DNA from 3 places in the Streptosporangium sp. NPDC023825 genome. Region 2 is predicted to be linked to each of the others. Evidence: riboswitches for the same ligand, from Rfam matches in the RefSeq annotation. Region 2 holds a riboswitch; each other region holds the start of a gene.
What was found. Region 2 has a riboswitch for cyclic di-AMP ahead of AB0G15_RS28510 (C40 family peptidase). Riboswitches for the same ligand answer to the same signal wherever they lie in the genome.
Positions count from the first base shown of each region.

Region 1: it holds a riboswitch for cyclic di-AMP, as region 2 does, so the genes downstream of both, AB0G15_RS15450 (NlpC/P60 family protein) here and AB0G15_RS28510 (C40 family peptidase) in region 2, are expected to answer to the same signal.
Region 3: it holds a riboswitch for cyclic di-AMP, as region 2 does, so the genes downstream of both, AB0G15_RS10590 (hypothetical protein) here and AB0G15_RS28510 (C40 family peptidase) in region 2, are expected to answer to the same signal.

Region 1 covers NZ_JBFAAE010000014.1:88,956-96,725, forward strand. The annotation lists gene AB0G15_RS15435 (type III pantothenate kinase) at 1-441, shown strand, start outside; gene lysX (bifunctional lysylphosphatidylglycerol synthetase/lysine--tRNA ligase LysX) at 602-2,104, shown strand; gene AB0G15_RS15445 (LuxR C-terminal-related transcriptional regulator) at 3,242-3,442, shown strand; gene AB0G15_RS15450 (NlpC/P60 family protein) at 3,524-4,486, opposite strand; cyclic di-AMP (ydaO/yuaA leader) riboswitch at 4,579-4,724, opposite strand; gene AB0G15_RS15455 (amino-acid N-acetyltransferase) at 5,061-5,714, shown strand; gene AB0G15_RS15460 (RDD family protein) at 5,943-7,049, shown strand.
Region 2 covers NZ_JBFAAE010000039.1:61,559-69,328, forward strand. The annotation lists gene AB0G15_RS28495 (FtsX-like permease family protein) at 1-578, shown strand, start outside; gene AB0G15_RS28500 (hypothetical protein) at 683-1,537, opposite strand; gene serA (phosphoglycerate dehydrogenase) at 1,823-3,412, shown strand; gene AB0G15_RS28510 (C40 family peptidase) at 3,912-4,520, opposite strand; cyclic di-AMP (ydaO/yuaA leader) riboswitch at 4,508-4,726, opposite strand; gene AB0G15_RS28515 (3-isopropylmalate dehydrogenase) at 4,882-5,928, shown strand; gene AB0G15_RS28520 (branched-chain amino acid aminotransferase) at 6,102-7,196, shown strand; gene AB0G15_RS28525 (Uma2 family endonuclease) at 7,301-7,770, opposite strand, start outside.
Region 3 covers NZ_JBFAAE010000008.1:177,788-185,557, forward strand. The annotation lists gene AB0G15_RS10565 (DUF4032 domain-containing protein) at 1-102, shown strand, start outside; gene AB0G15_RS10570 (roadblock/LC7 domain-containing protein) at 247-627, shown strand; gene AB0G15_RS10575 (hypothetical protein) at 632-1,534, shown strand; gene AB0G15_RS10580 (roadblock/LC7 domain-containing protein) at 1,605-1,991, shown strand; gene AB0G15_RS10585 (hypothetical protein) at 2,004-2,375, shown strand; gene AB0G15_RS10590 (hypothetical protein) at 2,487-3,314, opposite strand; cyclic di-AMP (ydaO/yuaA leader) riboswitch at 3,563-3,714, opposite strand; gene AB0G15_RS10595 (DUF4253 domain-containing protein) at 4,138-5,001, opposite strand; gene AB0G15_RS10600 (IclR family transcriptional regulator) at 5,264-6,049, shown strand; gene AB0G15_RS10605 (sugar kinase) at 6,156-7,118, shown strand; gene AB0G15_RS10610 (hypothetical protein) at 7,187-7,770, opposite strand, start outside.

The sequences.
Region 1 (7,770 bases), on a different contig from region 2:
AACGCGCTGGCGGCCATCCAGCTGTACGGCGGGCCGTGCGTCATCGTCGACTTCGGGACCGCCACCTCCTTCGACGCCGTCTCCGCCAAGGGGGAGTACGTCGGCGCGGTGACCGCCCCCGGCATCGAGATCTCGGTGGACGCGCTCGCCGCGGCCGGGGCGCAGCTGCACAAGGTGGAGCTGATCCGCCCCCGCTCGGTGATCGCGAAGAACACCGTCGAGGCACTCCAGGCCGGCATCATCTACGGCTTCGCCGGCCAGGTGGACGGGATCGTCGAGCGGATGGCGGCCGAGCTCGCCGTCGACCCCGACGACGTCACCGTGGTCGCCACCGGCAGCGCGGCGCCGCTCGTGGTCAGCGAGGCGCGCTCTATCGACATGCACGAACCCTGGCTCACGCTGATCGGCCTGCGGCTGATCTACCATCGCAACGCCCCCTGAGAACGCCCCTGCGGGAGCCGCGGCACGGAGGAGGCGCCTCTCCCCGCGCCGCACGACCGGTTCCGGCGCCGCACGACCGGTTCCCGCGCCGTGCGACGGGCTTCCGCGCCGCACGACCGGCGAACTCACGGGGTTCGCCACATCGGTACCCTTTGGAACTGTGACCGATGACGTGACGAATCCCGCCGAGGATCTGCCCGAGCAGATGCGCGTGCGCCGGGAGAAGCTCGACCGCCTCCGTTCCGAGAGCGTCGACCCCTACCCGGTGAACTTCCCGCGCACCGCGACCAACGCCGAGATCCGCCAGAAATACGCTGATCTCTCCGCTGACACCGCGACGGGCGACAAAGTGGGCGTCACCGGCCGGGTGATGCTGTCCAGGACCGGCGGCAAGCTCTGCTTCGCCACGCTCCGCGACGGCTCCGGCGACCTCCAGGTCATGGTCTCCCTGGACAGGGTGGGCGAGGAGTCCCTGGCCGCGTGGAAGCGCGACGTCGACCTCGGTGACCACGTGGGCATCGAGGGCGAGGTCATCACCTCCCGCAGGGGCGAGCTGTCCATCCTCGCCGACCGCTGGGCGATCACGTCGAAGTGCCTGCGCCCGCTGCCGGAGAAGCACGCCGGGCTCACCGACCCCGAGGCGCGGGTCCGCCAGCGCTACGTCGACCTCATCGTCAACGACGAGGCCAGGAAGATGGCCCGCACCCGCAGCGCCGTGGTCCGGGCCGTGCGCGACTTCTGGCACGAGGAGGGCTACCTGGAGGTCGAGACGCCGATGCTCCAGCCGATCCACGGCGGAGCCACGGCGAGGCCCTTCAAGACCCACATCAACGCGTACGACATGGAGCTCTACCTCCGCATCGCGATCGAGCTCTACCTCAAGCGGCTGGTGGTCGGCGGTCTGGAGAAGGTCTTCGAGATCAACCGCAACTTCCGCAACGAGGGCGCGGACTCCACCCACAACCCCGAGTTCACGATGCTGGAGGCGTACGGCACGTATCTCGACTACAACGACATCGCCGACCTGACCCAGCGGATGATCCAGAGGGCCGTGCTGGCCGCACTCGGCCACTCCGTGGTCGTCCACCAGGGCCAGGAGATCGACCTCGGTCTGGCGAAGTGGCCTCGGATCACCCTGTACGGGTCGGTCTCCGAGGCGCTGGGCGAGGAGGTCACCACCGAGACGCCCCTGGAGCACGTCCGCAAGCTCGCGGACGCGCGAGAGATCCACTGGGACGCCAAGTGGGGTCAGGGCAAGCTCGTCCAGGAGATCTTCGAGGCCCTCGTCGAGCACACGCTCGTCCAGCCCACGTTCGTCATGGACTATCCGCTGGAGACCTCCCCGCTGGCCCGCACCCACCGGGACAACCCGCTCCTCACCGAGAAGTGGGACCTGATCGGTTTCGGCACCGAGCTGGGCACCGGCTACTCGGAGCTGGTCGACCCGGTCGAGCAGCGCCGCCGCCTCACCGAGCAGTCCCTGCTCGCCGCGGGCGGCGACGTCGAGGCCATGCAGCTTGACGAGGACTTCCTCACGGCCCTGGAATATGCGATGCCGCCCACCGGCGGCATGGGGCTCGGCATCGACCGCCTCGTCATGGCCTTCACCGGCAAGAACATCCGCGAGACCATCCTGTTCCCGCTGGTCAAGCCGACCGGCTGAATCCGGCGGGCGGCGCGCGAGGACGTTATCCCCGTACGGTGGCACCGGGCCGGGCACCACGGCCCGGTGCCACCGCCATGAGGGGCGGCGTCGCCCGGCGACGGCGAGCGGCGACGGCGGGTCCCCGGGCGGAGGCGGCGGGTCCCCGGCCGTGCGCGCGCCGGGGACGAGGCCGGACGCGATCCCTGCCGACCCCGGTCACCGCTCGGGCTCGGGGCGTGATCCGGCCGGGATCCCGTGGGGCGCCGGGCCGGGAGAGCGCCCGAGAGCCTGGTCGGCCGTACCGGGCGGCGCCGCGCCGCCCCCTCCGCCGACCCGCGTCCCGGGCCTTCCCGGGCCGTCCCGCGCCGGTGGACGCGAGCCGGAGCACGAGCCGCGCGGCCGGGTCGCGGTGGAGCGGTTCCCCGGCCGTCTCCGGGCCGTTCCCCGTGCGAGCGCCCCGGGGTCCCCGAGCGAAGCGCCCTCACCGACCCTCACGGGTCGGGGTGGTTCCCCGCGGAGGCGGCCGAGGCGCCCGGGCGCACCCGGCGGGTGGGAGACGGCCGTTGAACCCATGATCCCGCGCAATATCGGACGCATTTCCGTATGGTGCAGAAATCCCTTTCCAGTAGGGCCAATATCGCCCGGACGTTCCGTCGTCGCCACGTGGCACTTCGCGAATGCCGCAAAGCTCCACTCTTGACCCTCATATTTCCGCGTTATCCGTGGTGTGCCGTCAAGGCGGTGAGGACATGGTCGCCGGGAAGAGATCAATTTTTCCCGAGAAATGCGGGCGGGCCGGATCCCCGAGGGGGCGGCTTCGGGGTGCCCGGCGGGGCGGCGGTTCCGGCGAAACCTTGTTCTGCCAGGACTTCGGTCGTCGCAGCCAGGGACGCCTGCCGGCTCGTGCCTGGGCTTGATCATGACATAGCCGCAAAGGCACTGACATATCATGAGTACTTCACGTAGCGCCTGCTATGTCAATACTGGACGCACGCTATGAAGAGTGGAACTTGACGACCTTTGAACAAGGCGTTTACCGTTCCTGGCGGACGGTATTCATTTCCGGCGTCTCGCACCCGGTTTCCAGAGTGGGGGGAGTGACTCTTGATGGCATATCCAGAAGTGGATTCACGCCATGGCGACAGCCCCCTGGGCATGAGCGATATCGGTCTCAGCGACGACGACCTCGTGCTGCTGGCCGAGCTCGCCAAGGGTGTCACGGTCGATCGGGTAGGGCGTCGCCTCGACATCAGCGGCCGGACGGTCAGGCGCAGGCTCAGGGGCATCTGCGACCGCATCGGCGTCGCCACGGCGATCGAGGCCGTGGCCTGGGCGGCCCGCCGCCGCCTGATCTGACGCACCGCCGCGTGTCCGGCAGGTCGGGCCGGACACGCGTGCGGGCCGGACACGCCCGCGGACCCGGTCGCCGACGCCGGTTCAGGCGGCGATGCGGACGCCTCCGACGAAGGGCCGGTTGTCGATCGTGGTGATGTGGACGACGTCACCCGTCTGGGGGGCGTGGACCATCAGGCCCGCGCCGATGTAGATCCCGACGTGGTGCAGGTCGCTGTAGAAGAAGACCAGGTCGCCGGGGCGCAGCTCTTTCCTGGATACGTGGGTGCCCGCGGTCCACTGGTCGCCGGTGTAGTGCGGCAGGCTGATGCCGACCTTCTGGTAGGCCCACATGACCAGGCCGGAGCAGTCGAAGGAGTTGGGCCCCTCGGCGCCCCAGACGTACGGCTTCAGCTGCTGGGTGAGCGCCCAGCGGGTGGCCTCCGCGGCCTTGCCGCTGCCGACGATGGGCACGTTCGTCTTCACCCGGGCGCCCCTGTTGCTGACGGCCCTGGTGCGCACCTCGCTGAACAGGTCGCTCTCGACCCGGTCGACCAACCGCTCGATCTTGGTCCGGTTGCCGTCGATCTCCGCCAGAAGCTTCTTGACCTCCGCGGTCCTGGCCTTGGCGCTGGCCTGGGCCCGCTCGGCGGCCTCGATCGCCCGGCTCACCTGGGCGACCTCCTCGCTCTGCTGCTGCTGGAGCGCGTAGTTGGTGGTGGCCTGGTCGAGGAAGGTGTCGGGATCGGTGGCCTGCGTGAAGGCGAGCCCGGAGTTCAGGCCGCCCGACATGTAGGTGCTCTGCGCCAGGAGGGTGGCCTTGGTGCGACGGGAGGCCAGCTCGGACTCGCTCGACGCGAGGGTCTTCTTGGCGCTCTCGGCGGCCCGCTGGGCCTGCTTGAGCTTGACCCGCTCGCCGTTGTAGCGCTCCGCGAGGACGCCGATCTCCTGGTGCAGCTTCTCGGCCTGTTTGGCCAGCTGCTGGAGGCTGGGCTCGGGGTCCGCGGTGGCGGCCACCAGCGGGGTGCCGAGGGTCAGGGTGGCGAATGCCAGGCCGACGACCGCCATGCGACGGCGCAGCCCTCGCGGCGCGCGTCCTCGAGCGCGGGCCTCGTGGCCCGAATGCTTTCCTCCGCGGTCGCGCGTGCGCTTCACCAACAGGCTCCTCTCCTCGGCCGCCTACCGGGTTAGCTGACGGGTTCGGGCCGGAGGCAGCCCTACCGGGTGCGCCGGTGGCACTCGGATTCACCCCGGAGGACGTGGTGGGTCCCCGGTTCCCCCGCGGGAGATTCGGCGGGTCAGGCTTTTTACGTCTCTGACATCGAGCACGGAGATTAGTGCACCCGTGGTTCCTGCTCAACCAGAACTGCGAATTCAGTAGAGGTTTCGCAACCGAGGTGTCACGAAAAGATCACACCTCAAAATGATCAACATGGCCATTACGCTGCCTTTGCTTCTCGTGTGACGGGTGTGGCGGAGGTCTTCCCAGGTCCGGGACCGTGCCAAAGGTGAGCTGCGGCACATGAGAGGTGCCGCACACCGAGAGTGGTAAAGCGACTGCCAAGGGTCATGTGCGGTCTTCGAGCTGCGAGTTAAGGGTGAGCCGTAATTGAAGACCGGTGAGGACGTACGCTGAACGGTCATGGAGCAGCTTGCTGAGCATTCTCCCGTGCCGGCCGTTCGCGCCTCCGGCGACGGGGAGCGGCGCGCCGGGTCCGCGGGGGCGGAGCGGGGTTCGCCCGGGCAGGGGGCGGGCGCCGAGATCACGGTCCGCCGCGCCCGCACCCAGGACGTGCGGGCCGTCAGGCGGCTCGTCGACACCTACGGCGGTGCCGGCCGGCGCCTGCTGGAGAAGGCCACCGTCACCCTGTACGAGGACGTCCAGGAGTTCTGGGTCGCCACCGACGCGGAGGGGGAGGTGATCGGCTGCGGGGCCCTCCACGTCCTCTGGGAGGATCTGGCCGAGATCCGCACCGTCGCCGTCGATCCGACCCGCAGGGGAATGGGAATCGGCCACCGGATCGTCTCCGCGCTCATTCGCACGGCCGCGGAGCTGGGCCTGCGGCGGGTCTTCTGCCTGACCTTCGAGGTCGAGTTCTTCGCCCGGCACGGATTCCGGGAGATCCAGGGCACGCCCGTCGCCCCGGAGGTCTACGCCGAACTTCTCGCCTCCTATGACGAGGGTGTGGCGGAGTTCCTCGAGCTGGAACACGTCAAGCCCAACACCTTGGGAAACACCCGGATGCTGCTGCACCTGACACGCGAGCCCGACTCTGGTGACTTTAGAGCTGACTGATCGGAAAGGTGACTGTTGATACCTATGTCGATACCTTGTGCAGCAGCATGCATGTGCGTCTGACATTTGCCACATGCGCAGTCTAAGTGAGGTGACGCGGTGAGCACCGGACAGCCGCCGTATCCACAGGATGATCCCGACCGCGATCGCACACCGTCGGGGCAGCCGGATTACGGACAGTACAACGCGGGTCGAGCCCCTGGCGAACTCGACCCTGACGTGACAGTCGTGGGGTACAGGTCGGAGGCCTCACAGCCGAACACCGGCCCAGGGCAGAGCCAGCCCGGATACGGCCAGCAGGGCGGGACCGGCGCGTACGGGCAGCAGCCCGGATACGGCCAGCAGCAGGGTTACGGCCAGCAGCCCGACTACGGGCAGCAGGGCTACGGCCAGCAGCAGGGGTACGGCCAGCAGGGCGGGACCGGCGCGTACGGGCAGCAGCCTGGATACGGCCAGCAGTCCTCCCACGAGCAGCAGGGCTACGGCCAGCAGCAGGGGTACGGCCAGCAGGGCGGGACCGGCGCGTACGGGCAGCAGCCCGGATACGGCCAGCAGCCCGGTTACGGCCAGCAGTCCTCCCACGAGCAGCAGGGCTACGGCCAGCAGCAGGGGTACGGCCAGCAGCAGGGGTACGGCCAGCAGCCCGGATACGGGCAGCAGCAGCCCCAGCCGGGCTATGGCCAGCAGCCCGACTACGGGCAGCAGCAGTACGGCCAGCAGCCCGGTTACGGCCAGCAGTCCGACTACGGGCAGCAGGGCTACGGCCACCAGCAGCCCGCGTACGGGCAGCAGGGCTACGGCCAGCCCTACGGCGGTCCTCCCGGGGCTCCCGCCCCGCTCGCCGAGTGGTGGCAGCGCCTGCTGGCGAGGATCATCGACGGGATCATCCTGGTGATCCCGCTTCTCATCATCAACGCGGTGATCGCCGCCATCGTCGTGACGCCCTTCGCCTTCAACATGGAGACGGGTGTCTCCACGGGGGGGACCGGCTACGTCCTCGCCGCAATCCTCAGCTCGCTGCTCACCGGGGCCATCTATGTGGCCTACGAGTTCTTCATGCTCAGCCGGGGCGGGCAGACGGTCGGCAAGATGGTCATGGGCATCAAGGTCGTGCCGGTCGGCGGGGCCCTGCCGCCCGGTGGGCTCAGCTCCAACGTGGCGCTCAAGCGTGCCGGTGTGCTCTGGGGGCCCTACGCCCTGTACGGAGTCCCGGTCCTGACATACGTGGCCAGCATTTTCTACCTCGTGAACATCCTGTGGCAGCTGTGGGACAAGCCGCTGCATCAGACCCTGCACGACAAGGTGGCCGAGACGGTCGTCGTCAAGATCAAGTAGTTCCCCGAATAACGGGGCCGGCGGTTGAACCGCCGGCCCCGTTTTCGCGTACAGGCAAGAAAACGAGGGGCGTTAGGGGCACCGTATGGGTCCCGGGGCCCGGGTCACGGAAGGGCAAAACCATTTGCCACGCCCCGGGCAACGCGGGGGAACTTATGACCGAGTCTCGCCCCGCGCGTCGGAATATTCGCGTACGGTGCCCACAACGGGCTCACCGGCGCCCGTGGGTCTCCTATGAGGCGTCAATGCCGGATCCGCCGCCGTCGGGGGTTCGCGCACTACTCACCGAATGGTCGATCCGTCGTGCCTCCGGCATCCTCGGCGATCCCGTGCCGGATTCTCTTCTTCGCCTTCCGCGGCGCGTTCGGGACGGCCGGTGAAGGCCTTCTTGCGGATCCGGATCGGGGACGCGTGGTGTTGGCGGGGTTGTCCTAGGGGCCCATCGTGTTTGGTGGTTATACGGTCTACGACTATGTACTCCGTGCCAGAGCGGGTCGTACTCTTGGCGAGAAAGTGTTGAAGATCCGTCTTGTTCCATACGCTTGCGTCACATCGGCTCACACCGGGGTGATGAAGCGAGCGACTCTCCGTCCGGGCGTTCCGCCGACGGAGGGCATTCCCGTGACGAACCCGCTCGCGGCGATCTCCGGCTCCACGGCAAGGTGCCGTTCGTCCCGGCGGGCCAGCCCTCTCAACAGGGGTTTCGTCGCGATGAGGTCGA
Region 2 (7,770 bases):
TGGGCCTCGCCGTCGGCTACGACACCCTCATCGCCGATCCGGCCGCGGTGAGCACGACGCCGCAGCAGGAGGAGCGGCTGAACGCCGCCGTCAGGGAGGTCGACTCCACCACCACCGCCCAGGTCGAGCGGGGTTTCCATAGCAACGACATGGCGACGCTCCTCGCCTTCGCCGCCGGCGCGTCGGTCCTCGTCCTCGGGGGCACGTTCGCGGCGACCGGCCTGGCCGTGGCGGAGGGCCGTCCCGACCGCGCCACGCTGGCGGCGGTGGGGGCGGCGGGCCGCGTCCAGCGCCTTCTCGTCGCCGGACAGGCCGCGTTCGTCTCCGGCCTGGGGGTGGGGGCGGGGACGTTCGTCGGGCTGGTCGTCGGGGTGACGAGCGTCTTCAGCGGGTTCCATCGCGCCCGGGCATCCGGGATCGGAACGGGGAACGGCGTGCCGTCCGGCCTGGTCACCCTCGTGATCGACGTGCCCTGGCTCGTGGTGGCGGGCGTGCTGGTCGGCCTGCCCCTGCTGACCGCGCTGCTGGCCGGGCTGTGCGTCCGGACGAGGGTGGTGCTCGCCCGCCGCCTGACCTGACCCGCCGTTCCGGGCCGTGCCCGGCCGCCCCCGGAGCTCCGGGGGCGGCCGGGCATCGGCGCGGGGGTCACCCCGGCTCGCTCATGCCCGGCCGGTCGGAGCGCTCAGTCGGTGACGTCGGCGCAGACCACGTGGGCGCCCAGCTCGACCATCCGCTGCTCGCTGCGCGCGTCGGCGACCCTGGCCATCAGGATCGGCGCCTCGCTCGCGGCGAGCTGCGGCAGCCGGGCGCGCACCCCGCGATGGATGTCCCTGACCACGTCCTCGGCCGCCGACATGTGCACCTTCACGTGCAGCATGATCCCCGGCGCGCCCGAGGAGGTGCTGGCCTCGGAGATCCACACGTGGTGGACGAGCGGGTAGTCGACGAGCAGCTGCGAGATCGCGGCGCGCAGCGCGGGCAGGATCGGATGGTCGCACCGGCGGTATCCCGGGTCCACCATCTGCATCGGGCCCGACAGGTGCGGCCGGGGCGCCGGGATCCACGGCTGGGAGGGCGCGGCGGGCACCGGCGCTCTCGGCGGGCGCGCGGGCGCGGGACGCGAGACCGTGGCCATCGCCCCGGTCGCGTACGCCGTCGGCGCCGCGCTCGACAGCGCGGGCGTGGGGCCGCTGCGTGTCGAGAGCAGGTAGCGCTGGAGATCCTCGATCGGCACGGCCGCGGCCGCCGGGCCCGCCGCGTCGATCACGATCTCCCGCACGCCGGTGACCCGCTGGATGTCGAGGATGGTGTCGGCGTCGCACGCCGACAGCGAGTGGCTGCCACGGTGCCGCGCGTAGGTGTCCGCCGAGGTGTACCCGAGCAGGACACGATCACCGGCCTGGGTCGTGCCGAGCACGACGGAACGGTCGGGTCGCACGGCAACCAGGAGTCCCCATTCGGCCAGCGCCGCAAGCAGCCGGTGCGGATCGCCGTGCTGCGCGAGCACGTTGCCGAGAGCGGGGTTCCCGATGCTCATATGAGGAACGATAGGTAGTGGACCACGGCTTATCAGGGTAATCGCGAAGTTTTCCTGGGATCAATACCAACTTGAATTTTGGGTGCATGAGATCTGTCAAGGACGGGTAACCGCCTCCTGGGCCCCGAAGCCCCCTCGCGCCTCGCGGGTGTCTCCGGTGCCTCCGGGAGCGTCCTGGCCGGCGTGGGGCGTCTCGGATCGCGGGACACTCGTGAACGCGTTCACAAGCGCCGATAGACTACGTGAGGTCCGTGCACCCCTCACCGTCTAGTAAGGATCCAGCCTGTGAACAAGCCCGTCGTACTGGTCGCTGAGGAACTTTCCGAGGCCGGTCTCGCGGTTCTGGGCGCGGACTTCGAAGTCCGCCACACCGACGGCGCCGACCGTGCCCAGTTCCTGCCCGCCCTCGCCGACGTGGACGCGCTCATCGTGCGCAGCGCCACGCAGGTCGACGCCGAGGCGATCGCCAACGCGCCCCGGCTCCGCGTCGTCGCCCGCGCGGGCGTCGGTCTGGACAACGTCGACGTGGAGGCCGCCACCAAGGCCGGTGTCATGGTCGTCAACGCGCCCACCTCCAACATCACCAGCGCCGCCGAGCACACCGTCGCCCTGATCCTCGCCTCCGCCCGCAACGTCGCCCAGGCGCACTCCGCGCTCAAGGGCGGCGAGTGGAAGCGCTCGAAGTACACCGGCGTGGAGCTCGACGAGAAGGTCGTCGCGATCCTCGGCCTCGGCAAGATCGGCCAGCTGGTCGCTCAGCGCCTCCAGCCGTTCGGCGTCGAGCTGATCGCCTACGACCCCTACCTGCAGCCGGCCCGCGCCGCGCAGATGGGCGTCCGGCTGGTCTCGCTGGAGGAGGCCCTGAGCGAGGCCGACTTCATCACGGTGCACCTGCCCAAGTCCAAGGAGACCATCGGCCTCATCGGAGACAGGGAGCTCCACACGGTCAAGCCGAACGTCCGCCTCATCAACGTCGCCCGCGGCGGCATCATCGACGAGAACGCCCTCTACTCCGCGATCAAGGAGGGCCGCGTCGCCGGCGCCGGCATCGACGTGTTCCCGAAGGAGCCGGTCACCGACAGCCCGCTCTTCGAGCTCGACCAGGTCGTCGTCACCCCGCACCTGGGCGCCTCCACCCACGAGGCCCAGGAGAAGGCCGGCACCCAGGTCGCGCGCAGCGTGAAGCTCGCGCTCGCCGGGGAGTTCGTGCCGGACGCGGTCAACGTCCAGGGCGGCGCCGTCGCCGAGGACGTCAAGCCGGGCCTGCCGCTGGCCGAGAAGCTCGGCCGGGTGTTCACCGCCCTCGCGGGCGAGGTCGCCACCAAGCTCGACGTCGAGGTGCGCGGCGAGATCGCCTCCCACGACGTCCGCGTGCTGGAGCTGGCCGCGCTCAAGGGCGTCTTCACCGACGTGGTCGAGGACTCGGTCACCTACGTCAACGCCCCGCTGCTGGCCAAGGACCGCGGCGTGTCGGTCGAGCTGATCACCAGTTCCGACAGCCCCGACTGGCGCAACGTCGTGACGGTCCGGGGCGTCCTCGCCGACGGCCGCGCGGTCTCGGTCTCCGGCACCCTGTCCGGGCCGAGGCAGATCACGAAGATCGTCGAGGTCAACGGCTACCAGATGGAGATCGAGCCGACCGACCACCTGTCGTTCTTCACCTACACCGACCGCCCCGGCATCGTCGGCGTGGTCGGCCGCATCCTCGGCGACCACTCGATCAACATCGCCTCGATGCAGGTGGCCCGTGACGCCAAGGGCGGCAAGGCGCTCATCGCGCTCACCGTCGACACCGCCATCCCGGCCGAGGTGATCGACCAGATCGGCTCGGAGATCGGCGCCGACAGCGGTCGCTCGGTCGACCTGGCCGACTAGCCGTACCGCCGATGTGGCCGCCGCCCCGGAGACCGGGACGGCGGCCACATCTCGTCTCAGCATGTGAGAAGTGTGTACGCCGGGCGAGACGGTTTTCCCGCGGCCGGGTAGCCTGAAGTGAAATGCGCCAGGTTCTCGTAATTCCTACCTGCCGCGGCGAGGCCTGACAGGGGCAGGCCGGCGACTCGCCGCGGTGTCGTGGCGCGTGCCGGCTCCCAGCCCCCGCCGCCGGTCCGTGATCCGGACCCGCGACATCAGGCCTGGTCGGAGTCCCGACCGGAGTCTCGACCACCTTCCTTGCAGGCATGCGACCGAGACGAGATTCGCCATGTACGACATGTATCCCTGGAACCGTCCCGAGGAGACCGAGGACGAGGCCATCGACGCGCTCCAGACCGCTCTGGACCGCAGGGACAACGGCGGTGCTCCCACCCGCTGAACCCGTTCTCGCCGCCGCCGGGGTCTCCACGGCCTCCCGGCGGTGATCCGCCGGCGTGTCTCATCCGCCGGGCACGGCTTCGGTCGCGAGCTCGACCCGCTTGGTCAGCTGAACCCCCTGCGGGTCGGGGCGCACCGCGCCGGCGAAGGAGTCGCGGCGCCAGGAGTCGAGTTTCTCCTCCTTGACCACGTCGCCGGTCTGCGGGGCGTGAACCATGTAGCCGGGCTTTGTGATCATGCCGACGTGGCCGAGGCCGCTGAAGAAGACCAGGTCACCGGGCTTGAGATTCTTCCAGGCGATCTTCTTGGAGAAGGCGGCGTACTGGTCGTTGGTGACGCGGGGGAGCTTGATCCCGGCGGCGCCGTAGGCGCGGAGCACCAGGCCGGAGCAGTCGAAGCCGCCGTTGCCGGTGCCGCCCCAGACGTAGGGCGTTCCGCGCTTGGACATGGCCCACTTCACGGCTTTCTGCCAGGCGGGCTTGACGGCCGCGGCCTTCAGCGCGTCCTTCAGTGCGGGGGTGTTGAGCGCGGCGGGCCCGGGGGCGGGGGGCGGGGACGCGGCCAGGGCGGCGGTCGAGGTCGCGCACACCGCGGCGCCGGCGACGATCATGGAGGCGGAGATGGACAGGACGCGGGGGAGAACTGTGCCGGACAGGGTGATTCCTTCCATAAGGCCGGCCGGGTGAGCTGTCGGGCTCGGGCGTGGAGGCCGCCCTACGGCGCGAGAACGCGCTGATTCGCCCCAAGGAATCCACCTGATGAACGGCCGGGAACGCGCTCCGGGGGAGGAGCGGGGTGCCCGGGGTCCGGTAGATCCCGTAAAGAGTGGTTCCCCGGCTCCGTGCGGGCCCGGTAAGGGGACGGCCCGTACGGATTAGGCATCGACGTGATTGGGAGGACCATAACGAAACCTCACGAAACGGTCAATACCAAGCAAAGACGGACAAAACGATCAAACGTCTCTCCGGGCGGATGTGTCCGGAGAGTGAGACCGGTGTTCGATCACCGAGACGGACCGGTAAGGTGCCTGCATGGATTCGCGTAACATTCGCCTGGCGGTCATCCCCGGGGACGGAATCGGAGTCGAGGTCGTCACCGAAGGGCTGAAGGTCCTCGAAGCGGTCGGCACGAAGGTGGAGCCCACCACCTACGACCTCGGCGCCAAGCGCTACCACGAGACCGGCGAGACCCTGCCCGACCCGGTCCTCGACGAGCTGCGCGGATACGACGCGATCCTGCTCGGCGCGGTCGGCGACCCCAGCGTGCCCCCGGGCATCCTGGAGCGCGACCTGCTGCTCAAGCTCCGCTTCCAGCTCGACCACTACGTGAACCTCCGCCCGGTCAAGCTCTTCCCCGGCGTCGAGACGCCGCTGGGCAGGGCCCGCCCCGAGGACATCGACATGGTCGTCGTCCGCGAGGGCACCGAGGGCCCGTACGCCGGGGCGGGCGGCGTCATGCGCCGGGGCACGCCGCACGAGATCGCCACCCAGGAGTCGCTGAACACCGCCCACGGCGTCGAGCGCGTCGTGCGCTACGCCTTCGACAAGGCGCTGGGCCGCCCCGGCAGGAAGCTGACGCTGGTCCACAAGACCAACGTGCTCACCTACGCCGGCGACCTCTGGGCCCGCACCTTCGACCGCGTCGGCCTGGAGTATCCCGACGTCCAGACCGACTACTGCCACGTCGACGCGGCCTCGATGTTCTTCGTCAGCCAGCCCGAGCGCTTCGACGTGATCGTCACCGACAACCTCTTCGGCGACATCCTCACCGACATCGGCGCGGCGATCGCCGGTGGCATCGGCCTGGCGGCCAGCGGCAACGTCAACCCCGACCGCACCGCGCCGAGCATGTTCGAGCCGGTCCACGGCAGCGCCCCCGACATCGCGGGCCAGGGCAAGGCCGACCCGACAGCCACGATCCTTTCGGTCGCCATGCTCCTCGACCACCTGGGCATGGCCGCCGAGGCCGCCAGGGTCGAGCGGGCCGTCGCCGGCGACCTGGCCGAGCGGCCGGCAGGCAAGGCGGGCCGGACCACCCGCGAGATCGGCGACGACATCACCGCCCGAGTAGCCGGCTGAGGAAGCCGCCCTCCTCGACCCCGACGCGCCTGGCGGCTCACCCGAGCCGCCAGGTGCGTTTTTGTTTCTCCAGCACTGCCGGTTTTCGGCATAGATGGAGTAGTTTCCCGTTACCCGGTCCGACGCAGAATGGACCCAAGGGTAAGCCAGACACCAAGAGAAGGATCCGTGCGATGACCACCGCTCAGAAGCTCAGCTTCGACGTGCAGCTCTCCGACCACGCTCGCACCGCGGCAGAGCGCGAGCAGGTAATGGCGAGCCCGGGGTTCGGCCAGGTCTTCACCGACCACATGATCTCGATCGACTACACCGAGGGGCGGGGCTGGCACGACGCCAGGCTCATGCCGTACGGCCCGCTCAGCCTCGACCCCGCGACGTCGGTCTTCCACTACGCGCAGGAGCTTTTCGAGGGGCTCAAGGCCTACCGCCAGGAGAACGGCACGATCGTGACCTTCCGGCCCGAGGCCAACGCCGCGCGCTTCAACACCTCCGCGGTGCGGATGGCCATGCCCGAGCTGCCCGAGGAGACGTTCGTCGAGTCGCTGGAACTGCTCGTCCAGACCGACCGCGAGTGGGTGCCGACCACCCAGGGACACAGCCTCTACCTGCGCCCCTTCATGATCGCGACGCAGCCGATGCTCGGAGTCAACTACCCGTCCAGGACCTACAAGTACATGGTCATCGCCTCCCCGGCGGCGGCCTACTTCGGCGGGGGCAAGGCCGTCACGGTCTGGCTCTCCACCGAGTACACCCGCGCGGCCCCCGGCGGCACCGGCTTCGCCAAGTGCGGCGGCAACTACGCCGCGGCCTTCGTGGCCCAGCGCCAGGCCGTCGAGCAGGGCTGCGACCAGGTGGTCTGGCTCGACGCGGGCGAGCACCGCTACGTCGAGGAGATGGGTGGGATGAACCTGTTCTTCGTCTACGGCGACCGCCTGCTGACCCCGGCGCTCACCGGAACGCTCCTGCCCGGCATCACCCGCGACTCGATCCTCTCCCTCGCCTCCGACCTCGGCCTCCACGCCGAGGAGGGGCGCCTGTCGGTCGAGGAGTGGCAGCGGGGCTGCGAGACGGGCGAGCTCACCGAGGTCTTCGCCTGCGGCACCGCCGCGGTGGTCACCCCGGTCGGCTCGGTCAAGGGCGCCGACCGCGCCTGGACGGTCGGCGACGGCACCCAGGGGCCCGTCACCTCGAAGATCCGCGAGGAACTCGTGGGCATCCAGTACGGATCCCGCCCCGACCCGCACAGCTGGGTCCACAAGATCTGCTAGTCCCGTACGAGGAGGTCCGCGGGGACCGGTCGGCCGAAGGGGCGGCCGGTCCCGTGCGGTGGATACCCGGTCTCCCACCCGGCCGGGCCTCCTGCGGGGCGGATCTATCCCTCGATCAGCTTGCCGGTGTCGATCGTGAGGTTCCAGGGCGCGGGGAGCTCAAGAGGCTTGCCCAGCGACTCGGTGACCTCGTCGGCGTAACCCTCCGGACCCGGTCGGCTGAGTAACCTGAACCGGTTCGCGAAGGTGTCGATGACCAGGTAGAGCGGAACTCCCGCGAGCGCGCAGGCCCGGGGCTTGACCACATGGTCATCGTGAACGCTGCTCGGGGAGACGACCTCGGCGACCAGCAGTGTGGCGTTGGCGTACACGTGGCTGGGATCCCAGAGGGGCGGATTCGGCGGAACGACGATTAGGTCGGGTTCGAAGCGATCCGCTTGTATCTGCAGGAGGAGCTTGGCTTCCGGGTAGACGCGCCATCCTTTCTCCATCGAGAAAGGTATGAGCTGCGCCATCAGGTAGTAAACGACATCGGCATGGGCGATCGTGGGCATCTCCCTCACCACGATCCGAC
Region 3 (7,770 bases), on a different contig from region 2:
AACGACGTCGGCCTGCCCGCCGCGGTGAATTCCTATGTGAAGAACATTCTTGTTTTCAAGCCGGACGAAAAGGCATTCATCACCGACGAGCCAACGGGTTGATTTCCATCCAGGGTGTATAACTTCCTACTCAGTTGGAGAATCGTACGCCTTCTCCTATCAAAGCCCTAGCCAGGAAGGCCGGTCACCGAGGGATTTCCCTACGCTGACCGGGCGACGCTTGAAGTCGCTGGCGAGGGAGAGCACGTGCTCGGAATCGAAGACTGCCTCACTGAGGTAATGGCCATCCCCGGCGCCCTGGACGCGATCCTCATCGATCAGACCAGCGGGACCGCGGTGGCCACCGGCGGTGCGAGCCGCCACGCCGACGTGGAGAGATCGGCCGCGGGGTTGAGCGAGACCCTGCGCGCGACCCTCGACGGGCTCGCCTTCGCCTCACCCGGCGGTACGGTCCGGATCAGCGACATGATCATCACCACGGACGGCGGCCACCATTTGCTGCGGCCGATGGAAACGCTTTTCGACGGCCCTCTGGTCATTTATGTCAGGCTCGATCTCGAACGCTCGAACCTGGCCCTGGCCCGCCACCGTCTCCAGGCCCTTTCCGGCCGTCTGATATCGACGTGAAATCATGCCGAACGTCGAGAACATCCTCAGCGGGCTCGCCGGCGACCACGCCACCGGTTCCCTGCGGCTCGGCAAGGCGGGGGTCATCTACCTCACCGACGGTCGCGTGACCTACGCCGAGAGCGCGGCGGCCCCCCGGCTGGAGGACCTGCTGGGCGCCTGCCGCGGGATATCCGCCCACGCCGTACGTCAGGTCAGGCAGGCCGCCGGACGCCGGCCGCCGGACGCGCGGACCCCCCAGCCGTCGGGGGGCGAGCAGCTGGTCGCGCAGGGCCTGCTCACCCGCGGGGAACTGGAGTTCTGCGTGCTGAGCGCGGTGCTCGACGCCGCGTACTTCCTGCTGCAGGCCACCGGGCACCGGCCCAGGTTCCGGCGGGGAGAGCTGCACTGGCTCGGACCGCAGTGGTACTTCGACGCGACCGGCCTGCTCCGGGAGTGCGAGCGAAGGAAGGCACAGTTGGAACAGACCTGGCCGTCCGCGGAGCTGGACACGCTCCCGGTCGTCCCGCTGGGGCGCATCAGCGCCCAGCGGGTGGTGCTGAGCTCGCTCCAGTGGGAGGTGCTCGTCGGAGCCGACTGCACGGCGACCCCGGCCGACCTGGCGCGCAAGCTGGGCCGTCCCGCGTACTCGGTACTGCTCGCCGTACGGCAGCTCGCCTCGTCCGGGCTGCTCCGCCTCCCGGAGCCCGCTCCGGCGGAGACTCCCGGGACTGCCGGGACTCCCGGGACCGCCGGGACTCCCGGGGCGCCGGACCCGCTGCCCAGGCGGACGAGGGGTGCCACGGAGATCCCCGCGGCCGCCGCGGGTTCTCCTGAGACCTCGGAGTGGCTCCCCAGGGCGAACGGGGACCCGGCCGACGTCAACCTGCTCATCCGGCTCAGGAACGCATTGGAGGCCATGACTTGAGCGACTTGAGCGACTTGAGCCCGGTCACATGCCGATAAGGCTGCGGACGCTGAAGCTGATCGGAAGGAGGATGCCGGTGGAACTGCGTGAGGAGATACGGCGCGAGATGGCGGCGCTGCGAGAACGCATACCCGACGTGAACGGAAGCATCGCGTGCAGCGTCGACGGTCTGACGATAGCGAGCGACCTGGAAAGGGACACCGAGCAGACCGGGGCGCTCTCCTCCGCGGTGCTGGCCCTCAGCCGCCGGATGACGAGCATGGCCGGCAAGGGCACCTTCGAGGAGACGTTGATCTCCGGCACCAACGGCTACGCGGCGTTCTACGCCGCCGGACCCAAGATCGTCCTCACAGTCCTGGCGCGCCCGGGGACCAACCTCGGGCTGCTCCGGCTGGAGGGCCGCAAGACGGCGGCCAGGCTGGCCGCCGCCAGCTCGCGCACATCGATACCCCAGTGATCGGAGACAGCAATGGGCAACATGGACATCTCGCTCAAGGAGATGATGACGATCGACGGTGCCGTCGGCGCGGTCGTCGTCGACTACAACAGCGGGATGGCGCTGGGCGCGCTCGGCGGGTCCAAGGACCTCGACCTCCAGATCGCGGCCGCGGGTAACACCGAGGTCGTCAAGGCCAAGATGCGGACCATGGAGTCGCTCGGCCTCAAGGACGGCATCGAGGACATCCTCATCACGCTCGGCACGCAGTACCACGTGATCCGCCCGATCGCGGGCCGGAGCGGCAAAGGGCTGTTCCTCTACCTGGCTCTCGACCGGAACCGGGCCAACCTCGCGCTCGCGCGGCACACCCTGCGCGGCATCGAGGAGAAGCTCGAAGTCTGATCCTCCGGTGCGGTCCGCGCCCCGGGAGGCACGGACCGCACCGGAGTCCTTTCCGCGTCTTTTCTGAGCGTTCCCGGAGGACTCCGGCGGAGGACTCCGGAGGGCGCCGGCTCAGCTCTTCCCGGCGCCGATCTCGGCGGCGCGGGCACCGGCGACGGCCACGCCGGCCGGGGCGTGCCAGGAGGCGGGCTCGACCATGACCTTGGGCTTGCCGGCCCACGGCCGCACCGCCGCGCTCACCGGCTGGGTCTGCACGCCTATCCCCAGTTGCTGGGCCTTGGCGAAGACGACCGTCGGAGGCTTGGCCGGGCTGGTGTCCCTGCGGCTCCAGGCACCGGTGGAGAACGCGACGGGGTGGTTCTTTATCCCCGTACCGTCACCCCACTTGGTGACCACGTACTGGATGTCGATGTGGCCCATCCCGCCGTTGCCGTCCACGCCGAGCGTGCTGGCGTTGAACGTTCCACCGGTCAGGTCGGCGAAGGTCTTGGCGTCGATGTCGATCATGATGCCCTGGTTCGAGGGGGAACCGGGGCCGCGGTCGCCGACGAAGAACTTGGCCTTCTTGCCCTTGTAGATGAGGTAACCCTCGGTGAGCAGGGGCCAGCTCGGGCTGGCGATCATGCCCTTCTGCATCGGCCGGCCGCTGGCGGGCAGCCCGGTGTCACCGGCCCGGCCGGAGGAGTCGTCCCAGAAGTAGGAGGCCGTGGTCGCGCCCTGGAGGAGGACGGACTCGGCGCTGGCCTTCGCCACCCCGACCTCGGGGTCGGCGGTGGCGGCGAAACAGGTGGAGGTGGGCAGCGCCACCGCGACACCGGTGGCGGCGAGGACGCTCGCGCCGACCAGGGCGGCGGCGGCGAGGCGGTTTCCGCGGGACTTGTTCTTCTGCCAGGTGAACTTGCTCAGGCCGTTCTTGTGCAAACCAAAGATGGGACGCATGGAGAAAAGGCTCTTTCGCGAGGGAACGGGGCAGCCACGTGCGACACACCGGAGTGGTGCGGTGGCGGGGACGCGCTCGTCGGAAAAGGGGGCGTAGCCGGAATCTCAGGCAATCGCTACGCGGAGCACGATCTGGAAGGTGCCGCGATCGGGCGCGGCGAGAAGGTACGGGGGGAAGGGGGAAAAGTTCAGGTGGCCGGCACGGACAAGGGCTGCACCGACGTGGTAACGCGGTGATCCATGAGGGGATCTCCTCTCCATCTCGTCTACCGGGTTAGCTGACGGGTTCGGGCGGTGGAGTTGCCCTACCGCCGCGTGGTCGCGGCGGATTCACCCCGGAAACGTGGTTCCCCGGCTCCGGGGCCCCTGAGGGACCCTCGGGATTCGACGTCGGCCGGCCGCTCCCTCTTGTGAAGGGCAGGTCGCCAACCGATAACTGTGGACACTACCCACCCAAACCGGACAAAGCAAAGCAAACACCATGAAAACCCCAGAAGATCTACCTACAAGCTTCAAGGAAGCCTCATCGATCGCCCCGCCAGGCCAACACCCGCCCTACCAGCACGGATGTCTCCCCCATCTCGGGATCCACCCCCGGAACCCCGTCCCGGAGCCCATTCCAGGGCCCCGCCCCCGGAGATCCACACGGGGAACATCCGCCCCGCGGGCCCGTCCCCGGCCGGTCCCGTCCCGTCCCGTCCCGTCCCGTGAAGGTTCACCCAAGGTCCCGCCCCGCAAAGGTCCGTTCAAGGAGAGCCCGTCCCGCGGACCGTCCCCGGCCGGCCGGTTCCGCCAGGTTCCAACCGGTCCCGCCCGGTCCCGCTCAGTCCCACCAGAACGACCAGGCGTTCCTGCCCTTGATCTGCTCGGCGTAGTCGATGAGGTTCCCCGCCCCCTGGATGATGCTGTCGGGGCAGAACGTCCAGTGCTCCGCGGCGACGTGCAGGGCGTGCTCGGAGGTGGTCGGGGGCGCGGCGACGCTGAGGTCGAGGGTGTTGAAACCCATGCCGACCACCCGCACCCCGAACCTGTCCTCCCAGCTCCGCACGACGGCCGCGAGCGGGACCATCCACTCGTTGTGGTTCAGGGCGCCCTGCCAGCCCATGACGGCGAGGGCGTCGGCCCCGCGCTCGACCGCGACGAGCCCGAGAGGGGTCCTGCGCTCGGCCACCAGCCCGGCGTACCAGTCGGCGACCACGCCGGGGTCGGCGGCGAGCCTTCCCGAGGGGGCCGGGCCGGGACACTCGGGGCCGAAAGGGTCGAGCAGTTCCAGCTGGTCGAGGTTGGCCTTGGCGATCCAGTCGGACCAGACCTCGGCCATGAACGCGGCGGCGTGGTAGTTGTCGATCTGACCGGCCGTGTCCGGGGCGATCTGGCCGGCCGACCAGGGCTGGACTGAGTCCTCCAGCAGCACCGGCCACAGGCCCGACCGCTCGTGCTGGGCCCTCAACCGCGCCCAGTACTCGCCGGAGACCGCCACCTCGCTGAGCCAGAACGCCGGACGGCGACGGACGGCGAGCTGGGCGTAACCGGGGTCGGGCCACACCACGTCCCCCGGCGGCAGCTCCACCGAGAGCCTCCGGCCGCCGCCCCCGCCGAGCCCGTCGCCGTCCTCGCTCCCGTCGGCTCCATCGGCGAACAGCTGGCCCAGAACTGGCGGAAGTCGCTCGCTCTCGCAATCGCTCATCTCTACCGATCCGATCCTGACCACGGACCAATTTTGGCCTGTCAACCATCCCGAGGGACAGTTCTGCCCTGGTCCAGGCAAAAATTATCGGTAGTGGGGAGAAACGGAACCGGGCGGGTGCCCGTCCTCCGCCGTCCCGCCCGGCAGGTCGGCCACGGTTTGTTGTGCAGTGCAGAACGTTGTGCTGCAAAGTGGCCGCAGGACGGTGTACTCGCCTACCTTGACCAGGTATTCGATTGCCGGATCACAATGGGAAGCCGCGATGAGTGAGCCCGCCCCGGAACGCAACCAGTCGGCCTCGCTCCGACGTGCCCTCGCCGTCCTCGGGCACGTACGCGACCACGCGGGCGCGGGCCACGGCCTGTCGCTCACCCGGCTCGCCGAGGCGCTCGACATGTCCAAGAGCACGGTGCTCCGGCTGGCCGCCCCGCTCATCGAGGCCAGGCTCCTGGAGCGTGACCGCAGGAGCGGCGCCTACCGGCTGGGCAGCGGCGCCCTGCACCTCGGGCAGGCCTACCTGGCCACCCTCGACCTGCGGACGGTGGCCGCCGAGGAGTCGCACCGCCTGATGGCGGAGGCCGGGGAGACCGTCCACCTCGTGGTCTACGACCCGCCCGACGTGGTCTACATCGACAAGGTCGAGAACGAGACCAACGTGCGCATGGCCTCGCGCATCGGCAGCCGCAATCCCGTCTACCGCACCGCCGTGGGCAAGGCGATCCTCGCCTGGCAGCCGGAGGAGGCCGTCGAGGAGATCGTGGCCGCCGGGATGCCGCACGTCACCCGGTACACCATCACCGACGCCGCGCGCCTGCGCGCCGAGCTGGGCCGGATCCGGCAGCGGGGCTACTCGGTCGACGACCGCGAGAACGAGCCCGAGGTGCGCTGCGTCGCGGCACCGATCTTCAACCACAACGACGTCGCCACCTCGGCGATCTCCATCTCGGGTCTCACCTCCCGGATCACCGCCGCGCGGGTGCGGGACCTAGGTCCCCTGGTGGCCGAGACGGCCCTGCGCATCTCCAGAAAGCTCGGGTCGACCCGTTGACCGACTCCGGAAAGCCCGGGTCGACCCGTTGACCGACTCCGGAAAGCCCGGGTCGACCCGTTGACCGACGAAGCCCGCCCGCCGACTCCTTAAGGACCCGCTTTCCATGACTGATCTGGTAACGCTCGGTGAGAGCATGGCGCTGTTCACCGCGCGGCGCACCGGCCCGCTCAGGCACGCCCGCGACTTCGGGCTCGGCGTGGGCGGCGCGGAGTCGAACGTGGCCATCGGCGTCGCCCGCCTCGGCGGGCGCACGGCCTGGATCGGCAGGGTGGGCGCCGACGAGTTCGGCGAGCTGCTGCGCTCGACACTGGCCGGCGAGGGCGTCGACGTGCGGGGGATGCGGGTCGACCCCGGGGCGCCCACCGGCCTGATGATCAAAAGCAGGCGCACGGCCGAGATGGTCGACGTGCGCTACTACCGCTCGGCGAGCGCCGGATCCCGGTTGTGCCCCTCCGACCTGGACGTCTCGCTGATCCGCTCGGCACGCGTGCTGCACGTCACGGGCATCACGCTCGCGCTGTCGGCGTCCGCCGCCGAGGCGGTGCGGGCCGCGATCGCCGAGGCTCGCGACGCGGGCGCGATCGTGTCGATGGACGTCAACTACCGCCGTGCCCTGTGGACGCCCGCCGAGGCGTCCGCCGCGCTGCGCGAGACCGTCGCCTCCGTGGACGTCCTGTTCGCGACCGAGGCCGAGGCCCGGCTGGTCGTCGAGGGGGACGACCCGCTCACCCTGGCCGGAGCCCTGTCGGCCCTCGGCCCGCGCCACGTCCTCATCAAGCGCGGCGCCCTCGGCGCGATCGAGCTCTCCGACGGCGCCGTACGGCACGCGGAGCCCTACCGGGTCGTCGAGCTCGACCCGGTGGGCGCCGGGGACGCCTTCGCCGCGGGCTGGATCGCCGAGACCCTCGCCGGGGCGACCCCCGAGCGGCGGCTGGCCACGGCCTGTGCCGCGGGGGCCTTCGCCGTCACCGCCGACGGCGACTGGGAGAGCCTCCCCCGCCGCTCCGACCTGGACCTGTTGCGCCCGGCCGACGCGGTCGGCACGGTGGACGCCGTCAGCCGCTGACCCGCGCCCTTCCCGGGAGCGGCGGCCCGCGGTGCGGGGCGAGACGCCGGGCCCGTGGCGACGGCGCCTTAGTCGATCTTGCTGAGGTCGATGACCACGCGCTGGTCCCCGAGCCGGTAGCTGATCAGCCGTTCACCGCTCATCCCGGCCCCCGGACCCGGCATCTGCAGGCCGTTCTTGTCGGGACGGACCCCGAAATCGCCGGATCTGCCGGTGACCAGATCGTGCAGGAAGGCACCCTCCGAGTTTCTCTCCTTGCGGTAGGCCGAACTCTGGAAGCGGCCCACGAAATCGCCGGGCGCGTGGGCCGGGACGAACGGCAACGCCTTCTCCTGGGAACCGTCGCGCAGCCGGTGGAAGAACCTGTGGTCGGCCTTCCTGCCGATGCACGCGGTCAGCCCGCATTGCACGCCGAGCTCACCGGGGTTGACCACTGCCGTGCGTTTCTCCCCGGTCTCCACGTTGAGCAGTTCGGCCAGGGCCGTCAATTCGGCGGAGGTCGTCTCTTCGTGGAAGTCGAACATCCCGGCCGTACCGACCCACGGCCAGCGCATGACGTGATGTCTCTCCGCGCCCGCGACGGGCTTCACCGCCCCGCCCCCGAGGGGGACGGTGAAGACGCCGTCGCTCTCCCTGAAGGAGAAGGCGATCC